3 linked regions of the Myxococcus hansupus genome follow. The protein of the gene in region 2 interacts with the protein of the main gene of each other region in a pairwise test. Links are inferred from orthologs where the notes say so. Each region holds a gene or a part of one and is shown on either strand. Other genes may lie near its edges.

Region 1 (5,632 bases), 3.4 Mb from region 2 along the record:
GGAGACGCCCCACTTGGTCTCGAGCTGCTTCACGAGCTCGGCCGCCTCGAGGACGGTCAGGGTGGAGAGCTGGTCAACAATCGCGTTCAGGTCAGCCATTGAAATGTGTCCTTCTGGTTTCGACTAACGGCCCACTCCCCTTTGGAGAGTTCCGGCCGGAGAGGTTGCGGTAGAAAAACTTCTCGAACAGATGAGGGAAAACTAACCCTGCGCCTTGTCCGCGTTGGCCTGGATGACCCGGGCGAGCTGCGAACCCGGAGCCGCGATGGTCCGAACCAGCTTGCTCGCGGGCTGGCTGATGACGCCCAGCAACTGCGCGCGAAGCTCGGGCAGACCCGGCAGCTTCGCCAGGGCCTTCACGCCGGCGACGTCGACCTTGCGGCCTTCGACGACGGCAGTGCGGATCTTGATCTTGTCCTCGATGTCCTTCGTGAACTCGACCAGGATCTTCGCGGGAGCCACGACATCGCCGTAGCTGATGCACAGGGCCACGGGACCCGTGAAGTCATCAGCGATGACCGACACGGACGTGCCCTGCGCGGCACGGCGCGCCAGCGTGTTCTTGATGACCTTGTACTCGACGTTGCCCTCGCGGAACTTCTTGCGGAGCTTGGTCACCGTCTCCACGTCCACCTTGGTGAACTCGGCCACGACGGCGGAGGTCGTCCTCGAGAACTTCTCGTGGAGCTCCTTGATCATCTCTTCCTTCTCGCTCTTCAGCACTTTGACTCACCTCCTTACTGGGCCCGCCTTTTCAGGACGGGCGTGATGCCTGGGCCAAAGTGGCAGAGCGAGAGGAGCCTCGAGAGGCACCACACCGCACCTCCAGTCTCGGCAGGGCTGACCTTGCGGCCGTTTGAACCAGGGGTTGAAGGTGCCGTCCTCCCGGTTGCCCGGTTGCCAACGGAACGTGCGCCCTCTTCACCCCAGGTCCCTGCTGTCATGAACCAGGTGTCGGGACGACACGCCTCACGACGTGGCGCCCCAATTGCAAAAGCCGGGGGCCTATACCCCCGGCTTCAGCAAAGATCCAGAACTTTCGAACCTAAGACGTCAGACAGGTGACAGCCCTGACCTCAATGCCAGGGCCGGCCTCCCCGTCCGCACGGCGGGTGATTAGCCGTGACGCGCCTTGATCTCCGTGGTGTCGATCTTGATGCCAGGACCCATGGAGGAGGAGATGGCGATGCCCTGGAGGTAGACGCCCTTCGCCGCGGACGGCTTGAGCTTCATCACCAGGTCGACCAGCGCGTTGAAGTTCGCCTCGAGCTTCTCGACCTCGAAGGAGGACTTGCCCAGCTTCGCGTGGACGATACCGGCCTTCTCGGCGCGGAAGTCGACCTTACCGCCCTTGGCGTCGCGGATGGCCTTCGCGACGTCCATGGTCACCGTGCCGACCTTCGGGTTCGGCATCAGGCCGCGGGGACCGAGCACCTTACCGAGGCGACCGACGACACCCATCATGTCCGGGGTCGCGATGACGGTGTCGAAGTCGAGGAAGCCTTCCTCGATGCGCTTCTGCAGGTCCTCGGCGCCAACCACGTCCGCGCCGGCGTTGGTCGCGTCGGTGGCCTTCTCACCCTTGGCGAACACGGCCACGCGCACGGTGGCACCCGTGCCGTGCGGGAGCACCACGGCGCCACGGACCATCTGGTCCGCGTGCTTCGGGTCCACGCCCAGGTTGATGGAGACGTCGACCGTCTGGTCGTACTTGGTGGCGCGAGCCTCCACCGTCTTCTTCAGGAGCTGAAAGCCCTCGCCGATCGTGTAGCGCTTGTCGCGGTCCACCAGAGCAACGGCCGCACGAAACTTCTTCCCAGTCTTAGCCATGACAGAAATCCTTGTCGTGAGTGGGTGCGCGGCGGCTTAGCCGACGACGTCGATGCCCATGGAGCGCGCGGTGCCGGCAATGGTGTTCATGCAGGCTTCGATCGACGCAGCGGTGGTGTCCTGGATCTTCTTCTTCGCGATTTCCTCGAGCTGAGCGCGGGTGATCTGCCCGACCTTCTCCTTGCCCGGCTTCTTCGCGCCAGAACCCTTCTTCTTCTCGGTGTGCAGACCGGCGGCCTTCTTGATGAGGACGGCGGCGGGCGGGGTCTTCAGGATGAAGGTGAAGGAGCGGTCCGCATACACGGTGATGACCACCGGGATGATGAGCGCTTCCTTGGCTTCAGCCTGCGTCTTCGCGTTGAACTGCTTGCAGAACTCCATGATGTTCACGCCCTGCTGACCGAGCGCGGGGCCGATCGGCGGAGCGGGGTTCGCCTTGCCGGCGGGAATCTGCAGCTTGACCTGACCTGTGATCTTCTTCATCGAACGACAACTGCCTTTCGAGTGGGTGGTGCGAGCGGGCTACCAGACGGGGAAGCCCTCCCACCCATGAGTCCGGCCCCCACAAGGAGGCCGGAAATGCGAACGCCGCGCACCCCCATACAGGGGTGCACGGCGTGGCATCAACTGCTAGCCGGTGGTCTTCTCCACCTGCATGAAGTCCAGCTCCACGGGGGTGGCACGGCCAAAGATGCTCACGAGCACCTTCACCCTGCCCTTCTCCGCGTTCACCTCTTCCACGGTGCCGTTGAAGTTCGCGAACGGACCGTCGATGACACGCACGGTGTCGCCGTCGTCGAACTGCACCTTGGGCTTCGGCTTGAGCGTGCCTTCGGAAATCTGTGAGGTCAGCCGGGCCACCTCCTGGTCGGAGATGGGGAGCGGATTCTGGTTCTGCGCCGTCCCCGGGAAACCGGTGATCTTCGGCGTGTTCTTCACCAGGTGAAGCGTCCGGTCGTTCAGCTCCATCTGCACGAAGATGTAGCCGGGGAAGAACTTCCGGCGAGACGTCTTCTTCTCGCCCTTCACCATTTCGACGACCTGCTCCATGGGGATCAGGATCTCACCGAATTGGTCCTGAAGGCCCTCGAGACGGACCTTCTCTTCCAGGCTCTTCTTCGCCTGGTTCTCGAAGTTCGAGTAGGTGTGGACCACGTACCATTTCATCGCCATTACAGCTTCCCCCACACGGCCGGCAGCCACTCCACCATCAGGTTGTAGGCGGCGGTGTCGATGCAGAAGAGGATGACGGCGGCGACCAGCGAGGCCACGACGACGGCCATGGTCGACGCCTTGGTCTCCGACCAGGTCGGCCAGGTGACCTTCATCAACTCCGAAGCCACATCGATGGACAGCGCGTGGGTGCGCGGGTGGAAGTACGCGCCCACCGCCAGCCCCACGGCCAGTGCGTAGCTCACCAGCGTGGACACCTTCCAGTCCAGGCCCTCAAGAAGGACCGGGTCGCTCCAACCGAAACGGCCCCACAGCAGCCCGAGCAGACGCTCCAGGAAGAGGGCCAGGACGATGCCGGCGAGAAGGTAGAAGATGACCACGAGCCGCTTCGGATCCATCGCCGAGCGGTTAGCCTGCTGGCTGGCCTCTGATGCCGTCGCCATGGTGCCTCACGAGGTACTGCGGATGCGAATTCGCGGGACTGCGGAAACACAGGAACCCCCGGCACCTCCTGGTACCGGGGGCCCCGCGACTACTGAGAGTTGGCAGGCCAGGAGGGATTCGAACCCCCAACACGCGGATTTGGAGACCGCTGCTCTACCGTTGGAGCTACTGGCCTAAAACCTTCTCTGAACTACCGACCTAGACCTTGCCTTCTTTGTGGTCCTGGTGCTTGCGGCAACGAGGGCAGAACTTGCTCAGCTCGAGCTTGTCCTGGCTCTTCCGCTTGTTCTTCGTGGTCGTGTAGTTCCGCTCTTTGCAAATAGTGCACTCGAGCGAAATGATGGAACGATTGCCCTTCGGCATGACCTACCTCACCAGATACGAGAAGGGAAGGCTACTACAACGCAGCCCTCCCCTCGAAGAAATCGGGACAGTGTGCCCGGCGGCCTTGCGGCCAGCCCGACACTACTCGACGACTTCCGCCACGACGCCGGCGCCCACCGTGCGGCCACCCTCGCGAACCGCGAAGCGCAGCTCCTTCTCCATCGCCACCGGGGTGATGAGCTCCACCTCGATCGCGATGTTGTCGCCCGGCATCACCATCTCGACGTTGTCCGGCAGCTTCACCGAGCCCGTCACGTCCGTGGTGCGGAAGTAGAACTGCGGACGGTAACCCTTGAAGAACGGGGTGTGGCGGCCGCCCTCTTCCTTCGACAGCACGTAGATCTGCGCCTTGAACTTGGTGTGCGGGGTGATGCTGCCCGGCTTCGCCAGCACCTGGCCGCGCTCCATGTCCTCACGCTTCAGACCACGCACCAGCGCGCCGATGTTGTCGCCCGCCATGCCCTGGTCCAGCAGCTTGCGGAACATCTCCACGCCCGTGACGACCGTCTTCTGCGTCGGACGCAGACCGACGACTTCCACTTCCTCGCCGACCTTGATGATTCCGCGCTCCACGCGGCCCGTGGCCACCGTGCCGCGGCCGGAGATGGAGAACACGTCTTCCACCGGCATCAGGAAGGGCTTGTCCGTGGCGCGCGCGGGCGTCGGGATGTAGCTGTCCACCGCCTCCATCAGCTTCAGGATGGCCGGCTCGCCGATGTCGCTGGTGTCACCCTCGAGCGCCTTGAGCGCCGAGCCGGGGACGATGGGGATGTCGTCGCCAGGGAACTCGTACTTCTTCAGCAGGTCCCGGACTTCCATCTCCACGAGCTCGCGCAGCTCGGGGTCGTCCAGCATGTCCACCTTGTTCAGGAAGACCACGATGTACGGAACGCCGACCTGGCGCGCCAGCAGGATGTGCTCGCGCGTCTGCGGCATCGGGCCGTCCGCCGCCGAGACCACCAGGATGGCGCCGTCCATCTGCGCCGCGCCCGTGATCATGTTCTTCACGTAGTCGGCGTGACCCGGGCAGTCGACGTGGGCGTAGTGCCGGTTCGACGTCTGGTACTCCACGTGCGCGGTGGAGATGGTGATACCGCGCTCACGCTCCTCCGGCGCCTTGTCGATCTGATCGTACGCCAGGAAGGTGGCGCCGCCCGTCTTCGCCAGCACCTTGGTGATGGCGGCCGTCAGCGACGTCTTGCCGTGGTCCACGTGTCCGATCGTGCCGATGTTCACGTGGGGCTTGTTACGCTCGAACTTCTCCTTGGCCATGACACTCCTCAAAAAATAAATGGAGCCCTGAACCAGGATTGAACTGGTGACCTCATCCTTACCAAGGATGCGCTCTGCCAACTGAGCTATCAGGGCTTGGCGATGCTGTGACTACAACATTTGGAGCGGGAAATGGGATTCGAACCCACGACATTCAGCTTGGAAGGCTGACGCTCTACCAACTGAGCTATTCCCGCAATTGCCGAGTGGAGGGAGATGGATTCGAACCATCGAAGGCGTAGAGCCGGCAGATTTACAGTCTGCTCCCTTTGGCCGCTTGGGTATCCCTCCGGATATTCACTTGTCCTACTACATCCCGGGCCCTCATCCGCGGCCCCGTCCTACCTGGCCGGCGGCGGGATTTGAACCCGCGACCTACTGATTACAAATCAGTTGCTCTACCAGCTGAGCTACACCGGCACTCATCCGGTACTGCGACTGCCGCCCTACCCCACGACCTCGGCTCCGTCAACCACCCGTCACCGCCCTGAGAGGGGCGCCCTTCTAAGATTCCCATCCGCCCAAGTCA
Region 2 (5,613 bases):
CCGTGCAGCGGATGATGGCGCCGTCCTCGTCCTTGGTCGCCACCGCGTTGCAGACGGGGCAGTGCTTGGGGAACTCGAAGGGCGCGGAGTCCGCGGGGCGCTTGGAGAGCACCACGGACACGATTTCGGGAATCACGTCACCCGCGCGGCGCACGAAGACGGTGTCGCCCTTGCGCACGTCCTTGCGGCGCAGCTCGTCCTCGTTGTGCAGCGTGGCGCGCGCCACCGTGACGCCGCCCACCTTCACCGGCTTGAGGTGCGCCACCGGCGTCAGCGCGCCCGTGCGGCCCACCTGGATGCCAATGTCCTGCACCTCCGTGGACTCCTCCTCGGGCGGGAACTTGTAGGCCACCGCCCAGCGGGGGCTCTTGGAGACCTGGCCCAGGCGCTTGCGCTGGTCCTCGTCATCCACCTTCACCACCATGCCGTCCACTTCGAAAGGCAGCTCGTGGCGGCCCTTCAAGGAGGCGTCATAGGCGCCGCGCACGCCCTCCAGTCCCTCCGCGAGGCGGTACTGGTTGGTGGGCAGGCCCAGCGTCTTCAGGTACTCCAGCTTCTCGACGTGCGTCTTGAAGGCGGGCACGCCCTCGGTGGGGACGCACTCGTACAGGAAGACGGACAGGGGGCGGGTCGCCGTCTCCTTCGGGTCGAGCTGGCGCAGGCTGCCGGCGGCGGCGTTGCGCGGGTTGGCGAAGAGCGGCTCGCCTTCCTCCTCGCGCTTCTCGTTGAGCTTCTGGAAGTCCTTCTTGCGGATGAAGACCTCGCCGCGCACCTCGAGGACCTCCGGCACCTTCACGCCGTCCTGGGGGAACAGCGTCATGGGCAGGCTGCGGATGGTGCGCAGGTTGGTGGTGACGTCCTCGCCGGTGGTGCCGTCGCCGCGCGTGGCGCCCTGGACGAAGGCGCCCTTCTCATAGCGCAGGGCGATGGCGAGCCCGTCCAGCTTGGGTTCGCACACGTAGGTGATGGCGGGCTGGCCCACCAGCTTGCGGATGCGCTCGTCGAACTCGATGAGGCCCTGGTCCTCGAAGAGGTTGGCCAGGGAGAGCATGGGCGCCCGGTGCACCACCTCGCCGAACTCCTCGGCCGCGGCGCCGCCCACGCGCTGGGTGGGCGAGTCCGGCGTCTGGAGGTCCGGATGCTTCGCCTCCAGGTCCTGCAGCTCGCGCATCAGCTTGTCGTATTGCGCGTCGCTGACCTCGGGCGAGTCGAGGACGTAGTAACGGTAGTTGTGGTGCGCGAGCTCACGGTGGAGCTCACGGGCTCGGGCTGCGGCTTTCTGGAAGTCGTCCACGGTTCGCGGTCCTTACTCCAAAACACGTCGCGGCGGTGCGCGCCGCTGATGGCCGCCACTCTAGGGTTCCCGACTGACAAGGTTTCCTCGCCGCCCGTGCGTGAACCCGTCCCAGGGGGAAGCGGGACTCGGGGGCGGGGGGCTGTCGCTGGGAGTGACGATGCGCTCGCCGCGACCCAAGGGGTCCTCGGTCCGGGGTGGGAGGTGCCAGAAGGCCCGCACCGCCGCATGGAAATGGAGCGCACCCGGGCGCGTGTTGCTCAGCAGGAAGCGATGGCGCCGAGGGCCTCAAGATGCCTTGACAGGCCCAGAGGCCGTCAATAACGTCCCTCGCGGTTTCATGGCGCAGGCGTATCCGACGGCGCCGTCTCTTCTCCCAACCACAAGGCTCACGCCCGCGCAGTCCCGACCTGGGATTCCGGCGGGGCCGTCCTCCTGGAAGGTGCTTCCGAGGGCCGCGCGGACGTTTCCCCCCGCCATTCCACCCGTCCGAGTCCTCGGTCGCTTCGTTCCTCCCAAGCGTTACAGACATGCGTAAAGCCCGTACTTCGAGAGAGAAGGCTGCTGACACCGACGTCGCCGTGGAGGCGGACGCGGAGAAGCCTCGCCGCAAGCGTGCGGCGAAGACGGTGGAGCGGGAGGAGGCCGAGAAGCCCGCCCGTGCCCGCCGCAGCACCCGTCGCGACGAGGAAGTCAGCGCCGAGGCCGAGGAGGCCCCCGCCGAGCCGCCCCGTCCCGTCCTCACCCCCATCTCCCGCCCGGTCCGGGACGATGACCTCCAGGAGGCCCGCATCTCCGGTGAGGAGGAGCCGGCCGCCTCCCTGCCGCCTCCTCCCGAGGCCCCCGAGGCCCCGGCCATCACGGAAGTCACCCGCGACGGCGAGCCGATGCAGGTCATCAAGCTCAATGACCTGAAGCGGATGAAGATCACGGACCTGTCCAAGATGGCCCACGACGTGGGCGTCGAGGGCTACCAGGGTCTGAAGAAGCAGGACCTCATCTTCGCGCTGCTGGGCGGCATCGCCGACAAGCGCTTCGAGGTCCACGCGGAGGGCGTGCTGGAGCTGCTCAGCGACGGCTTCGGCTTCCTACGCAGCGCGGACAGCGACTACCAGCCCAGCCCGGACGACATCTACGTGTCCCCGTCGCAGGTGCGCCGCTTCAACCTGCGCCCGGGCGACACGGTGACGGGCCCCATCCGCCAGCCCCGCGAGGGCGAGCGCTTCTTCGCGCTCCAGAAGGTGGACAAGGTCAACTTCGCGGACCCGATGTCGGACGCGGCGCGCGAGCGCATCCTGTTCGACAACCTCACGCCGCTCTATCCGACGCGCAAGCTCAAGCTCGAGCACGAATCGTCGGAGATGACCACGCGCATCATCGACATGTTCTGCCCCATTGGCCTGGGCCAGCGCTGCCTCATCGTGGCGCCGCCCAAGGCCGGCAAGACGGTGCTGCTGCAGAACATCGCGCACGCCATCAGCCGCAACCACCCGGACGTCTACCTCATCGTGCTGCTCGTGGACGAGCGCCCGGAGGAAGTGACGGACATGGAGCGCAACGTGCGCGGCGAGGTGGTGTCCTCCACCTTCGACGAGCCCGCCACGCGCCACGTGCAGGTCGCGGAGATGGTCATCGACAAGGCCAAGCGCCTCGTCGAGCAGAAGTACGACGTCTGCATCCTGCTGGACTCCATCACCCGTCTGGCGCGCGCCTACAACACGGTGGTGCCCGCGTCCGGCAAGATTCTGTCCGGCGGCGTGGACGCCAACGCGCTCCACAAGCCCAAGCGCTTCTTCGGCGCCGCGCGCAACATCGAGGAGGGCGGCTCGCTGACCATCATCGGCACCGCGCTCATCGACACCGGCAGCCGCATGGACGAAGTCATCTTCGAGGAGTTCAAGGGCACGGGTAACTCCGAAATCGTCCTGGACCGGAAGCTGATGGAGAAGCGCATCTTCCCGACGCTGGACATCAACAAGTCCGGCACGCGCAAGGAAGAGCTGCTGCTGGGCCCGGGCGACCTGGTGCGCATCACCGCCCTGCGGCAGGTGCTCCACCCGTTCACGCCGATTGACGCGATGGAGTTCGTGCTCAAACACATGCGGCCCACCCCGTCGAATGCGGACTTCCTCGGGTCGATGAACCGGTAGAGATTGTCCGAGCAAGGAGTGTCCATTGCTCAGACACGGACGTTTCCGCCTGCTCACCCTCGTGATGGGGGTGACGCTGGGCGGCGGTGGAGTGGGATGTGACGGCCTGGGAGACTTGCCGCTGGGGGACATCCCCCCGACGCTGTCCGACCAGATTTGTTACACGGACGACGACTGTGTGGCCAACGCGTGCTGTGGGCTGGGAACGGCCGTCACGCACGCGGACGAAGGCCCGACGTGCGGCGGCCCCTGCAACAGCGGCTGCCCGGACGGCTCCATCGACTGTGGACGCTGCATCCCCACGTGCCGCGAGTCACGCTGCGCCGCGGCCTGCCAGTAGGGCTCAGGCGGCGGGCGGCTGACGTTCGCCGGGCAACGGGGCCGAGGTGGCCAGCGCCACGGCGGGCGCGGGCTGCGCCTTCAGCCGGGCGTAGTCGAAGCACGCCACCAGGACGGACGCCACGGGCACGGCGAAGAGCGCGCCCACCAGCCCGAAGAGCCGCTCCCCGGCGATGAGGGAGAAGGCGACGATGACGGGGTGCAGGTGCGCCGCCTGCCCCATGATTTTGGGGTTGAGGAAGTACGCCTCCAGCGCGTGGATGCCGATGATCCACGCCAGGATGGCCAGCCCCTTCTGGAACCCATCCGCCAGGGCGATGAGGACGATGGGCACCGAGCTGATGATGGTGCCGAAAATCGGGATGAGGCTGAAGAAGGTGGCGATGGTCGCCAGCAGGAAGGCGAACTTCACGCCGAACAGCAGCAGCCCCACGAACGTCAGCACGCCGTTGACGATGCAGATGGTGACCTGCCCGCGCACCACGCCGGACAGCGAGCGGTCGATGCGCTCCAGGAGCTGCCGCGCGTCGGTGGCGTACTCGGGCGGAATCAGCGTGCCGAAGTAGTGGCGGATGGCCTGCGCGTCGATGGAGAAGAACGCGGCCACCATCAACACGAAGAACAGCATGAACACGCCCGCGGCCACGCTGGTGACGATGCTGCGCGACACGTTGACGATGTCGCCCAGGTTCTCCTGCACCAGGATGGACACGCGCTTCACCGCGTCGCCCAGGAACTGCTCCAAGTCCAGCGCGAAGCCGAAGGTGCCGTTGCCGTTGCCTCCGTCCGCGCCCTCCAGCGCGCGGTTGGACAGCGCCACGGGGATGCCGCGCGTGCTGAGCCACGACTCCGCGCGCTGCGCGAGCTCCTGCACGTTTTCGGGCGTGAGGGTGTTGGCGAACGTCACCGCCTCCCGGCTGACGCGGGACATCTCGCGGTAGAGCTGCGGCACCAGCGCGACGAAGAAGAGGTACGCGCCCACGAAGAAGCCGGCGTAGATGAGCAGCAGCGCCGCCCAGCGCGGCACCGGCCGGCCGGCCACCTTCACCTGGGAGATGCGCCGCACCAGCGGCTGCACCAGGTACGCGATGAGCGCGGCCCCGGCGAAGGGCATCACCACCGAGCGGAAGGCGAGCAGCAACAGCAACATGCTCAGCCACAGGGCTCCCAGCAGGAGCAGGCGCTTGCGTTTATCGGCGAAGGTGATGGCGGTGTCCTGGGGCTGCTGCGACATGGCGTCTGGCTTACGGCAGTGCCATCCCGGTGACAAGGGCCGCCACGTGAGGAGGCCCACTCCAGGGGGGCGCGGGGCCACTCGGGCACGGATGGTGCCCGTTCAACATTTCATCGGGGCTCAGGCCTGGGGGAGCTGAAGGCCGCTCAGCTTGGACTGGAGCCGCTCCAGGCAGTCGCGCATGTGCTTGCGCTTGATGCGTCCCTCGGTGGCCTCGCCCAGGCCCAGCATCTGCTCGGTGAGCCAACGACTGAGAAGCAACAGGGCCAACCGGTCGGTCGGCGCCAGGCCCCGCTCCAGGTAGCGCTTGTTGCGCATGTAGTCGTCGTAGGCGTCCGTCTCGTGGGACAGCTCCCAGTGCGTCAACCGGAAGGCCTCGCGGTAGACGGCCGGAGACGGGCGGGCCTGGGGCTCGGTGAAGAGCGGCGCGAAGTGGCCTCCGGTGTCCAGGTCCAGCTCCTCGACGGGCGGCGGCCACTGCGACAAGTCCTTGTGCAGCAGCTTCGCCACCTCCTCCAGGAGGTGGTCGAGCAGGGTGACCGGTTTGAGGTCGAAGAGATGGTCCCAGCGAGACGCCATGCCGCTTCTCTACCTCA
Region 3 (5,458 bases), 5.8 Mb from region 2 along the record:
TGGTGCCACGGACGATGGAGTCATCCACCACCACCACGCGCTTGCCCTTGAGCACCTGCCGCACCGCGGACAGCTTCAGCTTTACGCCGAAGTGGCGGATGGACTGCTGCGGCTCGATGAAGGTGCGGCCCACATAGTGGCTGCGGATGAGGCCCACGTCGTAGGGGATGCCGCTGGCCTGGGCGAAGCCGATGGCCGCGGGCACGCCCGAGTCCGGCACCGCGATGACCAGGTCCGCGTTGGGCGCGGGCTGCTCCTTCGCGAGCTGGCGGCCCAGCTCCTTGCGCACCTCGTACACGTTGCTGCCGAACAGCGTGGAGTCCGGCCGGGCGAAGTACACGTGCTCGAAGATGCAGCGCGCCTGCCGCGGAGGCTCCGCGAAGGGCTTGCTGGTGCGCATCAGCCCGTTCTCGATGACGAGCAGCTCGCCCGGCTCCAGCTCCCGGACGATTTCCGCCTCGATGAGGTCCAGCGCGGTGGACTCGCTGGCGAGCACGTACGCGCCTTCCTTCATCCGTCCCAGCACCAGCGGACGGATGCCGTGCGGGTCTCTCACCGCGACGAGCTTGTTCTCCGTGAGCACCAGCAGGCTGTAGGCGCCCGTCACCTTGCGCAGCGCCTCGACGATTTTCTGCTCGAAGGTCGGCTGCTTGGAGCGCGCCAGCAGGTGCAGGATGACTTCCGTGTCCGCGTCCGACTGGAAGATGGCGCCGTCGGCCTCGAGCTGTTGCTTCAGCTCGGCCGCGTTCACCAGGTTGCCGTTGTGCGCGATGGCGCATTGGCCGCCCGCGTACTGCACGAACAGCGGCTGGGCGTTCTTGAGCGCGCTGCCTCCCGCGGTGGAGTAGCGCACATGACCGATGGCCGCCTGCCCTGGCAGGCCGGCGATCACCGGTGCGTCGAAGATATCGGCGACGAGTCCCATCTGCCGGTGCGCACGCAGCGCCATGCCGTCAGAGGCAACGATGCCCGCGGACTCCTGCCCCCGGTGCTGGAGGGCGTGCAGTCCCAGGTACGTCAGGTTGGAGGCCTCGGCGTGCCCCACGATTCCGAAGATGCCGCACATGGCGCGCTGCCTTACTCCTTTCGAGCGGTGAGCGGAACAGGAACGCATGCCCCTCTGGTGGGTATTCCACCCGACGCCAGAGTCGTTTCATGTGGGCAGTCAGGCGTCCCAAAGGCCAGTCCCTGCGGGTAGTCTGGCCCGCGCATGGCTTCCTCGCGACTGGCACGCTGGCGTTCCTTGTTTCCCATGGTGTTACTCACCGCGGGCGTCGCATATGCCCTGGCGTCCTGGAATTGGTGCGGCTCCTGGGCTGAACGCGCGCCCGTGCTGGTGTCACGGGTTCAAGGCGAAGGCCCCCTGCGCGCGGGCGCGGCGAAGGTCGCGCTGGCGCCGCCGTTCCCCGTGGTGGTGGCGGGCTACTCGCCGCCCCGGCCCGAGGCGGGACAGGCTGACGTTCCGCTCCACGCACGCGCGGTGGTGCTGGAGGCCGGTGGGACGCGGGTGGGGGTGGTGTCGTTGGACCTGCTGCTGGTGCCGGATGTGCTCGTCACGCGCGTGCGCGAGCGGGTGAAGGCGTCGGGGCTGAGCGAGGTGCTCGTGCTCGCCACACACACGCACTCCTCGTTGGGGGGCTATGACCCTCGACTGGTGGCGCAGCTTTCGGGCACCGGGCGGTATCGCGAGGACGTGGTGGAGGCCATCACCGCCGCCGCGGGGGAGGCCCTGTCGCGTGCCGACGCCGCGCTGGCTCCGGTGTCGCTGGAGGTGGGCGAGGCCCGTGAGCCGGACTTCGTGGCTTCGCGCAGTGGCGGCGCGATTCCGGATGGGACGCTGACGCGCGCGGTGCTGCGGGGCGCGGAGTCGCCGGTGGCGGAGCTGCTGTTCTTCGCCGCACACCCGACGATGGTGCCGCGTCACCGGGCCTACGTGGATCCGGACTACCCGGGCCGGCTCAGCGCACTGCGCGAGGAGGCGGGCAGCGGCGTGACGCTGTTGCTGCAGGGCGCGGTGGGCAACGCGTCGGTGGCGTACTCGAAGGGGCTGGGGCTGGAGCGGGTGTCGGGCTTCGCGCGGGCCCTGGCGGAGCTGGCGGGCAACGCGCCGTTGTCGCCCGTGGGGGATTCGGTGCGGCTGGCGTTGGCGCGCGCGGATGCGGCGATGCCTCGGCCGGACGCGTCGCGGCTGGTGCCGTCACTGACGCGGGCGGCGGGAGACAACCTGCTGTGTGATTCCTCGCCCCGGCTGGCGGAGGTGGCGGCGCTGGTGCTGGGGCCGCTGAAGCTGGTGGCGGTGCCGGGCGAGCCCAGCGTGGCGGCGGGCGCGGAGCTGCTGCGGCGCACGGGCGCCACGGGCGTGCTCGGGCTGGCGGATGGTTACGTGGGCTACGTGGAGACGGCGGCGAACGTGGAGGGCGGCCTGGGAGAGTCCCGGCGTCAGTACTTCGGGCCCGCGCTGCTGGAGCGGCTGAGCGTGGCGGCCGAGCTCGTGGCGGGAGCGGCCGACTTCACGCGGTAGGGGGTCGGGCGCCGCGGGCTCGAGGGCTCCGCGGCGCGGCCGGACCGGGTGCTGGCCTAGAACTTCTCGAACTTGGAGTCCTTCTTGCGCTTCTTGAACAGGAGCGCGGTGCGGCCCAGGAGCTGCGCGAGCTCCGCCTGGGCGCCCTCGGCGATGCGCTGAGCACCCTCCTGGCGCGTCTCCGGGCCCTCGTTGATTTTCACCTTGATGAGCTCGTGGTCCTGCAGCGCCTGTTCGACGGCGGCGATGACACCTTCGGTGACGCCGGCCTGGCCGACGATGACCACCGGTTCCAGGTGGTGTCCTAGCGCGCGCAGATGGCGGCGTTGCTTCCCAGTGAGCGGCACGTTGCTTCTCTCCTTCATGGTTTCGGATGGGGCCTCCAGGGCCCCGGGGTGAGGGGGCGCACCCTACTTCTTCTGCGACGCCATGCGGATCTCCCGCTGCGCGTCGATGTGGTCCGGCTGGAGCTCCACGGTGCGCTTGAAGTGCTTGAGCGACCCGGGGGCATCACCGCTCAGCTTGGCGATGACCCCGAGGAAGTAGTGCGCGGGCGCGCAACGCTCGTTGCGGCGGATGGCGTTCTGGATTTCCCGGAAGGCTTCGGGCTGGGCGGCCTTCTTGTCCGCCGCCATGAAGAAGCGGGCGTAGCCCCGCCAGGCGTAGAACTCCGCTTCCTCCGGGTTCAGCTTGATGGCCTCGTCGAGCATCTTCACGGCGTCCGGGAACTTGCGCGCCTTCACCAGGATGCAGGACTTCTGGAACAGCTCCTCCGCCATGAGGATGCCGTTGATGTCCACGCCGTCGCCGCTGCCGCCGCTCTTGAGCTCTTCGATGTAGCTGGCGCGGCTCTTGTCGTCGGAGAGCGTGCGGTAGGCGTCGCCGACGTAGGCGAAGACCTCGGCCTTCAGCTTCTCCAACTCCGGCGGCGCGCCCTGCGGCAGCGTGTCCGGGTGGTACAGCTTGGCCAAGCGGAAGTAGGCGATCTTCACCGCGCTGGAGTTTGTCTGCTCCGTCAGCCCGAGCCGCTGGAAGTGGTTCTGCTGCTTCATCGCGGTGGTGAGCTGGCGCAGGGCGGGAATCTCGTCCGCGCCCGGGGCATTCGCGTGCGTGGCGGCGGTGGCGCCGGGCCCCGCGACGGGAGCGGTGGGGCGCTGTGGGGCGCCGGGGCCCGCGGTGGGGACGGTGGGGCGCTGCGTGGCGCCAGGGCCCGCGGTGGGGACGGGCCCGGCGGGACGCGCTCCTGGACCCGCGGTAGGGGCGGGACGTGGCGCGCCGGGGACGGGTGGCTGCGCTCCCGCTGCGCCGGGACCGGCGATGGGCTGGCCTCCCGCGACGTTGGGCGCGGTGCCGGCTGGGCGTGGGGCGCCCGCGGGGCCAGGGCTCGTGCTGTTCGCACCCGCCGGGCGCTGGGCGACCGCACCGGGACCGGCGATGGGCTGGCCTCCCGCGACGTTCGGTGCTGCTGGGCGCTGGGCGACCGCACCGGGACCGGCGATGGGCTGGCCTCCCGCGACGTTCGGTGCTGCCGGGCGCGCGGCGTGTCCACCCGCGACGTTGGGCGGTGCTCCCGTGATGGGCTGGCCCCCTGCGACGTGGGGCGGTGTTCCCGCGGGGCGAGGTGCTCCGGCGATGGGCTGACCTCCCGCGCCGCTGGGCGGTGTGCCTGCGACGGGTTGTCCACTCGCGACGTGGGGCGCTGCGCCAGCGGGGCGCGGTGCTCCCGCGATGGGCTGGCCTCCCGCGACGTTGGGCACGGTGCCTGCGAGGGGCTGTCCACCCGCGACGTTGGGCGCGGTGCCGGCGGGGTGTTGCGCACCGACTGCGCCCGCGGGGCGCTGCGCACCTGCGCCGTGCAGACCCTGGGCCCCAGCGGGCTGTGCACCGGTGGCCACGGCCTGTTGCTCCATGGCGATGTTGGGATTGGAGGCGGGCGGCGCACCAGCGGGGCGCTGCGCGGCGGCGACGTTGGGGCGTGGCGCGGCGCCAGCGGCCTGCTCGGCGGGAGGCGGTGTCCCTGGGCCGGTTCGGGCCTGCCCGGCGAACGACACCGCATCCAGCTCCCGGAGCAGGAAGGTGATCCGCAGCAGGTGGTCCGTGTCCTGCGCGAAGTCCGTCAGGAGCTGCGAGACCGAGCGCACGCCGTCGATGACCGTGAGCGCACGGACTTCATGCGGCGTGAGGCGCAGCTCGCTCGCGGCCACGACGCCGCCAGACTTCATGATGGGGAGCTGGAGCACCGGCGTCAGCCTGCGCTTGAGGTCCGCCGATGGAATGCGGCGCACCGTGTCGCTCAACACCGCCCACCGATTGCCCAGCGGCATCGCCTTGTTGGCAGGCAGGTCGCGCAGCTCGAAGGTGAAGGTGCCGACCTCGGCCTTGAGGCCCCGGCCGAGGATGCCTGCCGCGCGCTGCGCGAGGAACGTGAAGGCCGTGGCCGGCTGGAGCAGTCCCAAGCCGAAGAGCGCGGTGAGCAGGTCTCCGCCGAAGCGCTCCAGGGAGCCCCCTGCCTGCTGGAGCTGCTCGGGCGTGAGCAGCTTCGCCGCGACCAGGGATGACCCGAGCGCTTCTTCCGGATGCGTCGAGTCGACGAACTCGGGGTTGCCCTTGCGGAAGTGGATGTGGACGGCTCGGTCCGCCAACGTCAGCGAGAGCAGGCCCGTCTGCTCTCGCGCGGCGATGCGGCCGTAGAGGCGGATGGGGGAGCACTGCTCCAACGGACCGCGAGCTGGAATCTCCGGTGCGGCGTCATCGCCTTCCACCGCGGGGACGGCCACGGGGAGCGGCGCGGGCGGCGGAGCAGGGCTCGCTGCGGGCGGGCGGGCCGCGGTGGGTGCCCCTGGGGGGCGTTGACCCGCAGGCGCAGTGGGAGGCCGCGCGGGCTGCCCCGGAGCCGCGGGGCGTCGCGCGGGGTCCATTCCTGCTCGCGCGCCAGGA

What was found. The genes of interacting proteins can lie anywhere in the genome.
Region 1: the proteins of rho (region 2) and nusG interact in binary tests that used the Escherichia coli proteins (3 or more experiments, as listed by UniProt). The link is inferred for Myxococcus hansupus from one-to-one orthologs.
Region 3: the proteins of rho (region 2) and yhbY interact in binary tests that used the Escherichia coli proteins (3 or more experiments, as listed by UniProt). The link is inferred for Myxococcus hansupus from one-to-one orthologs.

What each region holds. Positions count from the first base shown.
Region 1 is NZ_CP012109.1:4,936,646-4,942,277, forward strand. What follows is about bases 1,233-4,202. They hold nusG (transcription termination/antitermination protein NusG), read right to left. Parts: upstream 3,004-4,202; coding sequence 2,461-3,003; downstream 1,233-2,460. Other genes in these bases: rplA (50S ribosomal protein L1), read right to left, coding at 1,233-1,830; rplK (50S ribosomal protein L11), read right to left, coding at 1,867-2,313; secE (preprotein translocase subunit SecE), read right to left, coding at 3,003-3,446; rpmG (50S ribosomal protein L33), read right to left, coding at 3,646-3,810; tuf (elongation factor Tu), read right to left, coding at 3,913-4,202. Outside these bases: rplL (50S ribosomal protein L7/L12), read right to left, coding at 1-99; rplJ (50S ribosomal protein L10), read right to left, coding at 202-723; more of rplA, read right to left, coding at 1,117-1,232; more of tuf, read right to left, coding at 4,203-5,103. UniProt on the Escherichia coli protein: Part of the processive rRNA transcription and antitermination complex (rrnTAC). The complex forms an RNA-chaperone ring around the RNA exit tunnel of RNA polymerase (RNAP).
Region 2 is NZ_CP012109.1:1,491,579-1,497,191, forward strand. What follows is about bases 1,184-4,134. They hold rho (transcription termination factor Rho), read left to right. Parts: upstream 1,184-1,824; coding sequence 1,825-3,444; downstream 3,445-4,134. Other genes in these bases: ligA (NAD-dependent DNA ligase LigA), read right to left, coding at 1,184-1,294; A176_RS06220 (hypothetical protein), read left to right, coding at 3,470-3,784; A176_RS06225 (AI-2E family transporter), read right to left, coding at 3,788-4,134. Also shown: more of ligA, read right to left, coding at 1-1,183; more of A176_RS06225, read right to left, coding at 4,135-5,017; A176_RS06230 (hypothetical protein), read right to left, coding at 5,138-5,596; A176_RS06235 (hypothetical protein), read right to left, coding at 5,611-5,613. UniProt on the Escherichia coli protein: Facilitates transcription termination by a mechanism that involves Rho binding to the nascent RNA, activation of Rho's RNA-dependent ATPase activity, and release of the mRNA from the DNA template.
Region 3 is NZ_CP012109.1:7,274,569-7,280,026, reverse strand. Bases 1,233-4,028 are described here. They hold yhbY (ribosome assembly RNA-binding protein YhbY), read right to left. Parts: upstream 2,887-4,028; coding sequence 2,578-2,886; downstream 1,233-2,577. Other genes in these bases: A176_RS39430 (DnaJ domain-containing protein), read right to left, coding at 2,932-4,028; A176_RS28425 (neutral/alkaline non-lysosomal ceramidase N-terminal domain-containing protein), read left to right, coding at 1,233-2,521. In the rest of the region: purF (amidophosphoribosyltransferase), read right to left, coding at 1-1,066; more of A176_RS28425, read left to right, coding at 1,211-1,232; more of A176_RS39430, read right to left, coding at 4,029-5,458.